Regions from separate parts of the Thiomonas sp. UBA7699 genome, predicted to be linked through region 1. Evidence: predicted binding sites of a transcription regulator. Region 1 holds the regulator's gene; the other holds the start of a gene.
The links. Region 1 encodes HrcA, which represses chaperone genes, less so after heat shock. Its sites were predicted from a motif close to TTAGCACTCNNNNNNNNNGAGTGCTAA; they were not measured.
Positions count from the first base shown of each region.

Region 2: the regulator HrcA is predicted to act here: its motif matches at 2,627-2,653, upstream of B3H47_RS04125 (co-chaperone GroES).

Region 1 covers NZ_DLGH01000015.1:110,319-116,104, reverse strand. Annotated here, with positions in the region: gene B3H47_RS06030 (OsmC family protein) at 1-114, shown strand, start outside; gene B3H47_RS06025 (porin) at 327-1,571, shown strand; gene B3H47_RS06020 (porin) at 1,859-2,986, shown strand; gene B3H47_RS06015 (universal stress protein) at 3,121-3,546, shown strand; gene hrcA (heat-inducible transcriptional repressor HrcA) at 3,574-4,593, opposite strand; gene B3H47_RS06005 (NAD kinase) at 4,710-5,603, shown strand; gene recN (DNA repair protein RecN) at 5,629-5,786, shown strand, end outside.
Region 2 covers NZ_DLGH01000010.1:619-6,404, forward strand. Annotated here, with positions in the region: partial or broken gene B3H47_RS04115 (zinc ribbon domain-containing protein) at 1-363, opposite strand, end outside; gene groL (chaperonin GroEL) at 500-2,140, opposite strand; gene B3H47_RS04125 (co-chaperone GroES) at 2,199-2,489, opposite strand; gene B3H47_RS04130 (type IV pilin protein) at 2,897-3,352, shown strand; gene B3H47_RS04135 (GspH/FimT family pseudopilin) at 3,354-3,836, shown strand; gene B3H47_RS04140 (type IV pilus modification PilV family protein) at 3,833-4,339, shown strand; gene B3H47_RS04145 (PilW family protein) at 4,341-5,657, shown strand; gene B3H47_RS04150 (hypothetical protein) at 5,645-5,786, shown strand, end outside.

The DNA.
Region 1 (5,786 bases):
GAAGACATGGTTCGCCGGGCTGTCGAGCTCTCGCATACCAAATACTGCTCGGCCAGCGCCATGCTGGAAAAGACGGCGACGATGACGTTCAGCGTCGAGTTGGTTCAGGAATGACCGCCGCATCAGCGCCTATCCGCAATGTTGCGTTTTGATGACACTTTGGGCCAGAGCCGCAAAAAAGCTTGAGGACAATCATCAAGCGCAATCAAATCTCTAACACGCATGCTATGACATCAATGTTTGCATGTTCATTCCCCCGCCCGCTCAGACATCGCCCTGGAGAGTGTGTCGAGAAGCGGAACACTTCAAACCTAACGGAGCACAGAATGAAAACGCAAAGTTTCACTAAAACCCAAGGTTTCGCAAAAAAATCCCTTATCGCCCTGGCCGTGGTCGGTGCCTTCTCGGGCTCGGCATTCGCGGCTGACAGCGTGCAGCTGTACGGCATTATCGATATGGGTGTGACGCATTACTCTGGTCTGGCGCCGACCGTGAACGGCCAACCTGACACCTCAGGCAAAAGTGGTACGGCGTCTTATACCGGCTTGAGCTCTGGCGTGGTCGCTGGCTCGCGCATCGGTCTCAAGGGCACAGAAGACCTGGGCGGCGGCCTGAAGGCTATTTTCCAAGCGGAAACCGGCTTTTGTGCGGCGGGCACCAACCAGACTGGCACAGGCGGCTCTGCTTACTGTACGGGTAGCGGCTTCATGGGCCGTACCACGCTTTTGGGTTTGCAAGGCAACTTCGGTACCGTGCAGATGGGCCGCTACTTCACCAGCATGTTCAACAACGAGGTCAACTACGATCCGTTCCAGGCGGGCTTTACCGGTGCGTACTCGAACTTGAGCCTAGGCATTAATGGCCTTAGCCCGAGCGGCGAAGGTGGAAATGCCTCAGGTGCAGCAGTCAACTATCTACTGCGCAGCAATCAAACCATCACCTACATCTCTCCCAATCTGTCTGGCCTGACTGTGCAGGCGGATTACTCGTTCAACGACGGCTCAGCAACGGCTCCTTTAGTCCAGGGCGGCAACACCACCAGGCTGTGGTCTTTGAACGGCAACTATGCCTTCGGGGCGGCGACCGTGGGCGCTAACTACAGCAAAGTCACCAACGTCACCGTTGCGCCTAGCAGCACAGTGGCCGATGGCGCTTACAAGGTCTGGCAGTTGTTCGGCTCTTACGACCTGAACGTGGTCAAGCTCTCGGGCATTTATGAGCGCGGCACCGCCGACTACTACTCGGGTAACGATTCGTCCTGGTTGCTTGGCGCCACCGTGCCGGTTGGCGCCGGTGCGGTGATGGTGTCGTACAGCCAATACGGCACGTCGCTGGCACCTACGGGCACATCACTCAGCACCTCCAAGGCGAAACAATACGCCATTGGTTACAGCTACAACCTCTCCAAGCGCACCATGCTCTACACCTCCTATGCGCATATGAGCAACGATTCTGCTGGCGCAAATCGCACCGGCACCGCACTGGCCGTCAACGACGCGACCAACTTCAGCGCGGGTGTCACTGGCCAAGGCTCCAACGGCTTCGCTGTGGGCATTCTGCATTCGTTCTGAGACTGACAGCCCGCCAGCTCTGGCGGGCATCACCTAATCTGGCGTGACGGCCAGACTGCACTCAACAGCCCGCTCGCGGGCTGTTTTTGTTGTTGTGGGGCAACAAAACCTTGAGGTAATTGCTCTTGCCATATGCATCGCCGCTGATGCACTGCTAAATTGTCAATGTCTCGGAAGCGGAATGCTTTAGGTCTGCGACGAGCTGGGCACAGCAGAGCAAAACTCTGCCGCCCGTCTCTTTACCGGCCATCACGGTCGGCCCTTTACAACCTGGAGATGCAACCATCATGAAAAAATCACTCATCGCGCTGGCTGTGGTTGGCGCTTTTACCAGCAGCGCCTTTGCAGAAGGCAGCAATGTTCAGCTCTATGGCCTCATCGACCTGGGCGTCACCCATTTCACCGGGTTGCGGCCTTCGTCGGGCACGGGCACCGTGTCTTCAACGGGCCTGGATTCCGGCGGCCAGTCCTCCTCTCGGATCGGCTTGAAGGGGTCGGAAGACCTGGGCGGCGGTCTGAAGGCGATTTTCCAAGCTGAAACCGGTTTCTGCGCAGCAGGCACCAATCAAAACACCAACGGCACTGGCGGCAATTCGAATGGCTACTGCAGCGGCGGCGGCTTCATGCAGCGCACGTCGATTGTCGGCCTGACCGGCGGTTTCGGTACGGTTGTTGCAGGCCGTATGAACACTCCTTTGTGGAACGATGAAATCGCAGCTGACCCGTTTGGCGCTGGTTTGACGGGCAACATCGACAACATCTCTAATGTGCGATTCGCCAGTGTGCAACGCGCGAACCAAACAGTCGCCTACGTGTCGCCTGATCTCATGGGCTTTACTGGCACTGCGGTGTACTCTTTCGCTCCTACCTCGGCAACGGTTAATCTGGCACAAGGTGGCAGCACCACCCGGGCCTGGGAACTCAACGGCGCGTACAAAAACGGCCCGATGTTCGCGACGCTCGATTATTTGCGCATCACCAATATCAATGGCTTGACTGCGAATTCGTCTAGCGGCAACGCAGACAAGCATTGGCAAGTAACTGGCGGCTATGATTTCGGTATCGCCAAGGTTACAGGTCTATATCAGGATCTGAAGGTTGATGCTTCCAGCGGCAAGCGGACTGTATGGATGCTAGGCGCTTCCGTCCCGGTGGGCGCAGGTGCGGTGCTGGCTTCTTATGGGCAAGTCAAGGACACGATTTCCAACCCTGACACTGGAAACAATACGGCCAAGCAATACGCTATCGGTTACACCTACTCCCTATCCAAGCGTACCAACCTGTACACCTCATACTCGCACATCAGCAACGACACCAATACGGCACTGGCTGTAGGCGATTCCTCCACTGCGAACCTGGGTGTTGCTGGTCAATCGTCCAGCGGCTTCGCTCTGGGCATCCGTCACAAGTTCTGATCAGCGCAAGCTGCTCTAGCAACTGCTTTGAAAGCCGCCTTCGGGCGGCTTTTTTTCGACTGTATAAATCGCTAAAAGACCGGAGAGCGATCGTAATGCGGCAGGCATAATGCCCGCACAGGGAGGGTTGTTCAATGCACATTGTTCTACCGGTTGACGGATCGACTTACACCGCGCGGGCCGCGCAGGTTCTGGTGCAGCAGGTGCGGCAATACAAGGAGCCGCCGCGCATCACCCTGCTCACGGTGGCGTTGCCCATCGGCACGCCGCTGGCGCGCGCGCAACTGAGCAAGGCCACGCTGGACGCGTATTACCGCGACGTCAGCGCGCAGGCGCTGGCGCCCGCTGAAGGCGTGCTGAAACAGGCCGGGCTGGCGTTCGAGTCTCGTTTTGTGGTGGGCGACCCGGCCGAGCAGATCGCCGCCGAGGTGGCGCGTCTGCAGCCCGACCTGCTCATCATGGGCACGCACGGCCACTCGGCGCTCAAGGGCTTTGTCATGGGATCGGTGGCCAGCAAGGTGGTGGCGTCCACCACGGTGCCGGTGCTGCTGGTGCGGTGAGCCGCCGCGACGGCGCGTTAACAGGCCCTACCGCTGGCTCAGCGCATTGCCCACCAGCTTGGAGGTGATGTCCACGATCTGGATCATGCGGTCGTAGGCCATGCGGGTGGGGCCGATGACGCCGAGGGTGCCGACCACTTTGCCGTCGGCTGCATAGGGTGCGGTAATGACGGAGAGTTCTTCAAACGGCACGGCCTCGCTTTCGCCGCCGATGTAGATGCGCACGCCATCGGCGCGGGCGGAGGCATCCATCAGCTTGAGCAACTGGGCTTTTTGTTCGAACAGATCGAAGAGTTGGCGCAGCTTGCCCAGATTGCCCGCAAAGTCGCCGATGCCGAGCAATTGTTGTTGCCCGGAGATGACGACTTGATCTTGCGGTTGCTGCAACGCCTGACTGCCGGCCTGCACACCGGCCTGCATGAGGGCGACGAGTTCGCTGCGCAGGTGCTCCACCTCGCTGCCGAGCTTTTGCGTGACCTGCTCGAAACTCAGGCCCGAAAAATGGGCGTTGAGGTAATTGGTGGCGGTATTGAGTTCGTTCTGGCTGAGGGCGTGCGGCCAGTGCAGCATGCGGTTTTGCACATCGCCCTCGGGGCTGACGATGATGAGCAGAATGCGATGTTCGCTCAAGCGCAGAAACTCGATGTGGCGAAACGCGGCGCTACGCTGCGGCGCCAGCACCACGCCGACGAATTGCGACAGGCTGGACATGAGCTGCGCCGCCCGCATCATCACTTGTTGCGGCGGGGCGGTGTCGATGTGCTGTTGCAGCGTCTGCGGCAGCAGGTCGGTTGGCATCTGCGGCTGGGCGGTGAGCATGGCGTCCACAAATACCCGGTAGCCGCGCGGGGTGGGAATGCGCCCCGCCGAGGTGTGCGGGCTGGCGATCAGGCCCATGTCTTCGAGATCGGCCATGACGTTGCGGATGGTGGCCGCGGACAACTCCAGCCCCGAAGCGCGCGACAACGTGCGCGAACCCACCGGCTGACCGTCGGCGATGTAGTGTTCGATCAGGGTTTTGAGCAGCAGTCGGGCGCGTTCGTCCATGCGCAAATTTTAGGCTGCAGACGGTGCGCGGGCACGACACGCTACGCCGGACTTGCGCCTGTGCTGTAATTTGCCGCCAGGGCGGTGTTCTCCGCCATGTCTCAACTTTGAACCCCATGCCCCGTACCGTGTTCCAGCAGGTCTTGCTGATCGGCAAGTATCAAGCGCCGCAGGCGCAGCGCAAACTTGGCGAGATTGCCGCGCGGCTGAGCCGGGCCGGGGTGGAGGTCTGGGTGGGCGAGCTCACCGCGCAGCACACCGAGCTGCCTTACCCGGTGCTGCGCAGCAGCGAGCTGGCCGAGCGCACCGCGCAGGGCGGTTGGGTGGCGGTGGTGCTGGGCGGCGACGGCACCATGCTGGGCGCGGCGCGCAGGCTGGCTCCGCTGAATGTGCCCCTGGTGGGCATCAACGCGGGACGGCTGGGCTTCATGACCGATATCGCCGACAGCGAGTGGGAGCCCGCGATCGACGGACTGATGGCTGGCGACTTCGAGCGCGAGGAGCGCGCCATGCTCAGCGGCGCGGTGGAGCGTGCGGGGCAGACCATTTTCAGCGCCATTGCGGTGAATGATGTGGTGGTCAATCGCAACGGCGCGTCGGGGCTGGTGGAACTGAAGGTGGAGGTGGACGGCCGCTTCATGTATGTGCAGCGCGCAGACGGCCTGATCGTCGCCACGCCGACGGGCTCCACGGCCTATGCGCTGTCGGCCTACGGGCCCATTCTGTACCCCAGCGTGGACGGTGTGGTGCTGGTGCCGATCGCGCCGCATACCCTGTCGAACCGCCCCATCGTGCTGCCGGGCGGTGCCGATATCGTGATCGAGGTGGTCACGCCGCGCGACGTGAGCGTGAACTTCGACATGCAGAGCTATGCCGAGCTGATCGGCGGCGATCGCATCCGCATCGCGCAGGCGCCGCATCGCTGCGTGTTTCTCCACCCGCCGGGTTGGAGCTATTTCTCCACCCTGCGCCGGAAACTTCATTGGCATGAAGTGCCCGATGAATCCTGAACATTTGCGTCTTTTCCCCTGAGCCATGCTGCTGCATCTGCATTTGCGCGACTTTGTCATCGTTCCCGAGCTCGATATTGATCTGGCGGGGGGCTTTACCGTGCTCACCGGTGAAACCGGCGCGGGCAAATCCATCCTGATCGACGCGCTCAAGCTCGCCCTGGGCGAGCGCGCCGACAGCAG
Region 2 (5,786 bases), on a different contig from region 1:
CTGCTGCTGCTTCGCGCGCTGCAGTTGCGCCTGGGCCTGCGCTTGCCGATCAGCGGCCTCCTGCGCCTGTCGCTCGGCTTGCCGCCGGGACTGCTCGGCCTCGGCTTCGGCCCGTCTCGCCTCTTCAGCCCGGCGCGCCTCTTCGTCTCTCAAGGCCTGCGCCTCGCGCTGCGCCTGAAGTTGCGCCGCCTGAAGTTGTGCCGCCTGCTCGGCTTGCTGGCTCGCCTCATTCTGGGGATGGGAGGCAGCAGCCTCTGGGGGCTGCATCGGCTTGACCTGAGTCGGCAACAACGCGCCGCACTGTCGGCAAAACTTGGCGTCTTCTTGGTTCTGCGTGCCGCATTGGGTACAAAAACGTGGCATGTTGGCCCCCAAATCGAAATGGCAACGATCTTAGCGAGAGCGTTGACAGCTTCATGCGTTTTTCATGACAAAAAAGCCCGCCATCCTCACGGATGGCGGGCTTGCGTTGCAGCAGGCTGCTGAACGGGACCTGAAATTACATGCCCATGTCGCCCATGCCGCCCATACCGCCGCCGGGCATGGCGGGTGCGCTCTCGTCCTTCGGCGCCTCGGCCACCATGCACTCGGTGGTCAGCATCAGGGCCGCCACGGAGGCGGCGTTCTGCAGCGCGGTGCGGGTGACCTTGGTCGGGTCGAGAATGCCCATATCCAGCATATCGCCGTAGGTGTCATTGGCGGCGTTGAAGCCAAAATTGCCCTTGCCTTCAAGCACCTTGTTGATCACCACGCTGGGCTCGCCACCGGCGTTGGCAACGATTTCGCGCAGCGGCTGTTCAATGGCACGCAGCACGATCTTGATGCCAGCTTCCTGATCGTGGTTGTCGCCCTTGATCTCGCCTGCGGCCTGACGGGCACGCAGCAGCGCCACGCCGCCGCCAGCCACAATGCCTTCTTCCACCGCAGCGCGGGTCGCGTGCAGAGCGTCTTCGACACGAGCCTTCTTCTCTTTCATTTCCATCTCGGTGGCGGCGCCGACCTTGATGACGGCCACACCGCCAGCCAGCTTGGCCACGCGCTCTTGCAGCTTTTCGCGGTCGTAATCAGAGGTGGCTTCTTCGATCTGGATGCGGATTTGCTTGACGCGGGCTTCGATGTCGGCGGCCACACCAGCACCGTCGATGACGATGGTGTTTTCCTTGCCCACTTCGATGCGCTTGGCTTGGCCCAGATCGGCCAGCGTGACCTTCTCCAGCGTCAGGCCGACTTCTTCGGCGATGACCTTGCCGCCAGTCAGGATAGCGATGTCTTCCAGCATGGCCTTGCGACGATCACCAAAGCCCGGCGCCTTGACGGCCACGGTCTTCAGGATGCCGCGGATGCTGTTGACCACCAGGGTAGCCAGCGCTTCGCCGTCCACGTCTTCCGCGATGATCAGCAGCGGACGGCTGGACTTGGCCACTTGCTCCAGCGCGGGCAGCAGGTCGCGAATGTTGGAGATTTTCTTGTCATGCAGCAGCACGAACGGGTTGTCGAGCACGGCAACCTGTTTGTCCTGGTTGTTGATGAAGTAGGGCGACAGATAGCCACGGTCGAACTGCATGCCTTCGACGATGTCGAGTTCGTTTTCCAGGCTCTTGCCGTCTTCGACGGTGATCACGCCTTCCTTGCCCACCTTGTCCATCGCCTCAGCGATGATCTGGCCGACATTCGCGTCGCTGTTGGCCGAGATGGAGCCGACCTGCGCGATTTCCTTGGTGTTGGAGCAAGGCTTGGAGGCCTTCTTCAACTCTTCGACCAGCGCGGTGACCGCTTTGTCGATGCCGCGCTTGAGGTCCATCGGGTTCATGCCGGCGGCCACATACTTCATGCCTTCGCGCACGATGGCCTGGGCCAGCACGGTGGCGGTGGTGGTGCCGTCACCGGCGTTGTCGGAGGTCTTGGAAGCGACTTCCTTGACCATCTGCGCGCCCATGTTCTGCAACTTGTCCTTCAGCTCGATTTCCTTGGCCACGGACACACCGTCCTTGGTCACGGTGGGGGCGCCGAACGAGCGCTCGAGCACCACATTGCGGCCCTTGGGGCCCAGGGTCGTCTTGACAGCGTTGGCGAGAATGTTCACGCCTTCCACCATGCGGGCGCGGGCGTCCGCACCAAAAATCACGTCTTTTGCAGCCATTGAAATTCTCCGTAAATTTGCAGTTGAAGCAGGAATCAGATCACGCGAATGACGTGAATTACTTCTCGATGACGGCCATCAGGTCGTCTTCGCGCATCACCATCAGCTCGTCGCCGTCGACCTTGACGGTCTGGCCGGCGTACTTGCCGAACAGCACGCGGTCGCCCACCTTCACTGCCATGGCCACCAGCTTGCCCTGGTCGTCATGCTTGCCCGGCCCCACGGCCAGCACTTCGCCTTGATCGGGCTTTTCCGCCGCGCTGCCCGGGATCACGATGCCCGAGGCGGTAGTGGTTTCTTGTTCGATACGCTTGACCACGACACGGTCATGCAGAGGGCGCAATTTCATGCAAATCTCCTGAAGTTTGTGGAAAACCGGGCGCCTGCTCGGAGCCCAATGACAAACCGCCTCCCGGACGATGCCCGGAACCGACGGCCAGAAACCCATTTTGAAGGCGCGTACATGACAGTGCGATGAAGCCGTTGTTAGCACTCACCTTCAACGAGTGCTAATTATAGGGACGGACTTTCGGGTTTCAAGAGCCAGCGCACAAACCTCGCGAGCGGAGGTGATCGACAAGAAGTCCGCCGAGAGGTCGCCCGCCGCCTCATCGCGCCGCCACACTCGTCACTAAATGTACGTAAGGTAAATATTGGAAAAAATCGACCGTTCGTCGCCAGATTCACACCGTTCGTCGGCTCGCTGCGGCAGTTTGTGCAAAGCAATTCCAGAATGCACGCAAGGAGAGTTCATCCATGCAGCGCAACCGCGGTTTCACCCTGATTGAACTGATGATCGTCGTGGCGGTCGTCGCCATTCTGTCGGCCATCGCCATTCCGGCCTACACCAGCTACGTTACTCGCAGCAAGCTGACCGAGGCGTTCTCGAACCTCTCCAGCATGAGCGTGGCCCTGCAGCAGTACTACCAGGACAACCGCACCTATGTTGGCGCTCCCATCTGCGCGACACCGCCCGCCGGAAAGGATTACCAGTTCAGTTGCCCCACCCTGACGGCGACGACTTTCACCCTCACCGCCACGCCGACGGGCGGCCTCGTCGCACCCAGCTACGCCATCGACCAGGACGGCAATAAATACACCACCAGCGTGCCCGCATCAGGCTGGGTCATGCCACCCGGAACCAGTTCCCCGCCTTTGCCCGCTGGAACCACATCGAATGGCTGGGCGCGCGATCAATCCGGAAACACCTGACATGTCCCTCATCAAGTCACGTCAGACGGGCTTCACCCTCATCGAAATGATGGTGACCATCGCCATCGCCGCCCTGCTCGGCCTTATGGTCGTGCCCAATCTGGTGAGCATGGTCGATTCCGGCAAAACCTCGGTGCTGGTCAACAAGTTTCCCCAAGACGTGGCCTGGGCACGCAATCAGGCGGTGACCACGCAGCAGCCGGTCACCATCACCCTTGGGGCAAACAACACCTGTACCTGGAGCACCAGTGTGGGCGGAACGGTGATTGCAGAGCACTCAATGTCGCCAAGCCAAATCGCCGCCAGCTACCCGGGCATTACCTGCAGCATCACCGGCGGCAACACGCAGACGCTCACTTTCGATAGCCAAGGCTTCATCAACACCGCGCCCACCATCACCGTGACCGCTGCGCAAGGCCAGACCTGGACGCTGCAGGTACTCGCCTCCGGCAGTGTGATTCTCAACGCCAACACCGCATCATGACGCTCCAGCCCCCTCCTCCCGCTCGCGCAGCCGCAAATCAGGCCGGCATGTCGCTCATCAGTGTGCTGGTTGCCATCGTCATTTTCGGCCTGGGGATGCTGTCGATCGCATCGCTCTATAGCCTGGCCGTTCCGGCGCAGACCGCCAACCAGGAAGCGCTAGACACTGCGGCTTTCGGCAACCAGTTCTGGGCCATTCTGCAAGCCAGCCCGCAAGTCGTACCGCAGCTCGGCGCGGGCGTCACGCAAAGCTACACCAGCGCATCGGCCAGCGCCCCCGCCGCGTTGCAGCCCTGGCTGGCCAATATCTTCAGCACTCCATCCATGATGCTTCCAGGCGCCAAAGTCACCATCACCACCGGGGCGGGCGCCGACGGTAACCCCTGCGACGTGAGTAACCCCACTGCCCCGCTATGCGGCGTGACGTTGACCATTGCTTGGGCCGCAGGCAAGGGCGGTGGCGGCGCGCGCAGCCAGACGTATCAGTACCAGGTGGGCTTCTGACATGCGACACCTCTCCACCTCTCCTTCCTTATCCGCCGCCCACCGCCAGCACGGCCTGAGTCTCATCGAGCTGATGGTGGCCCTGGTCATCGGGCTGATCTTCGCCATCGCCGTGCTGCTGGTGCAGTCGTCCCTCACCAAGCAGAACGTGGAAATGAGCGATGTGATGCAGCGCGATACCCAGACCCGCGCCGCGCTCGATCTCATCAGTCGCGATCTGTCCAATGCCGGGTTCATGCTCGGCGGCGCTCAGTCGCGCTGCAGCGTGCTGCTGGCCTACGACAGCGGCATTGGCGGCAGCCAGCCGTTTGCCCAGTACCCGGTCTCTGCTGCGTCGCAGCCGCTGACCCTGCCCACCAGCACCCCAGCAGGCAGTACCAACTATCCCAGCATCACACCCGACCCCTCGGCCTATGGCACCAAGCAGCAATTCACCGACATGCTGTTCTTTACCGGCGCCACCAGCGCGCTGCAGACGCCGGGCAACGGCAACCCCACCGCTTACGTCGTGCAGAACTCCACCACCCAAGCCGCCAACGGCCAAGGTGCGCTCAAAAGCAGTGAACTGCCCCTGGCTTCCACCGCCGGACTGAGTGTGGGCGATGCCGCCCTGCTGCGCATGCCGCTCAACGGGAAACTGGTGTGTTTCCGGGTTCCGATCGCCGATATCGGGCCCAGCACTTCACCCTCATCCACTTACATCAGTAGCAGTAGCAGCAGTCTGTTTCCCAGCACCGGGTACGCACCCTTCAACAATCAGCTGATCGCTGCCGGGGCGCTGCCGCCAGGCGGCAGTCTGACCAATCCGAATTTCGTGCAATCGCGCCTCACCGATCTGGGGCCGCAAACCAGCAGCAACGTGCAGACCGTGGTCTATTACATCGGCCAATATGCGAATGCGGGCGGCGGCTCCTATCCAGTCTTGGTGCGTGCCGTGCTCAATGCCCAGACCGACATGCTTGTGAGCTCGCCAGTGCCGGTAGCGGCAGGCGTGGTCAGCCTGCAGGCACTGTTCGGGGTGGATGAAAGCAACTCCGGCAGCGTGACCAACTACCTCACATGGCCCGCCGTCGTGAGCGGGAAGTACACGGCAAATGTGCGCAGCGTGCTGTTCGCACTGGTGACCAAATCGCTACAGAACGACCCCGGATACACCGCGCCTGCAACGATCGCCCTGCCCAGCCCCAGTCTGGGCCCGGCACAGTTCACCCCCTACACCGTACCCACAGGCATTGGTGGCCTGCCTGATTACAGCCACAACCATTTTTCCGTCATCGAATCCGAATTTGCCGTTCGGAACCAGCTATGGCCGCACTGACCCCTAACCTGACGCGTCGTGACGAGGGCGGCTACGTGCTGCTGCTCACTCTCATCACCTTGGTGGTGCTGCTATTCGGTGTGTTGTTCACCATGCGCGGAACACTGCTCCAGGGGGTGATGACCGGCA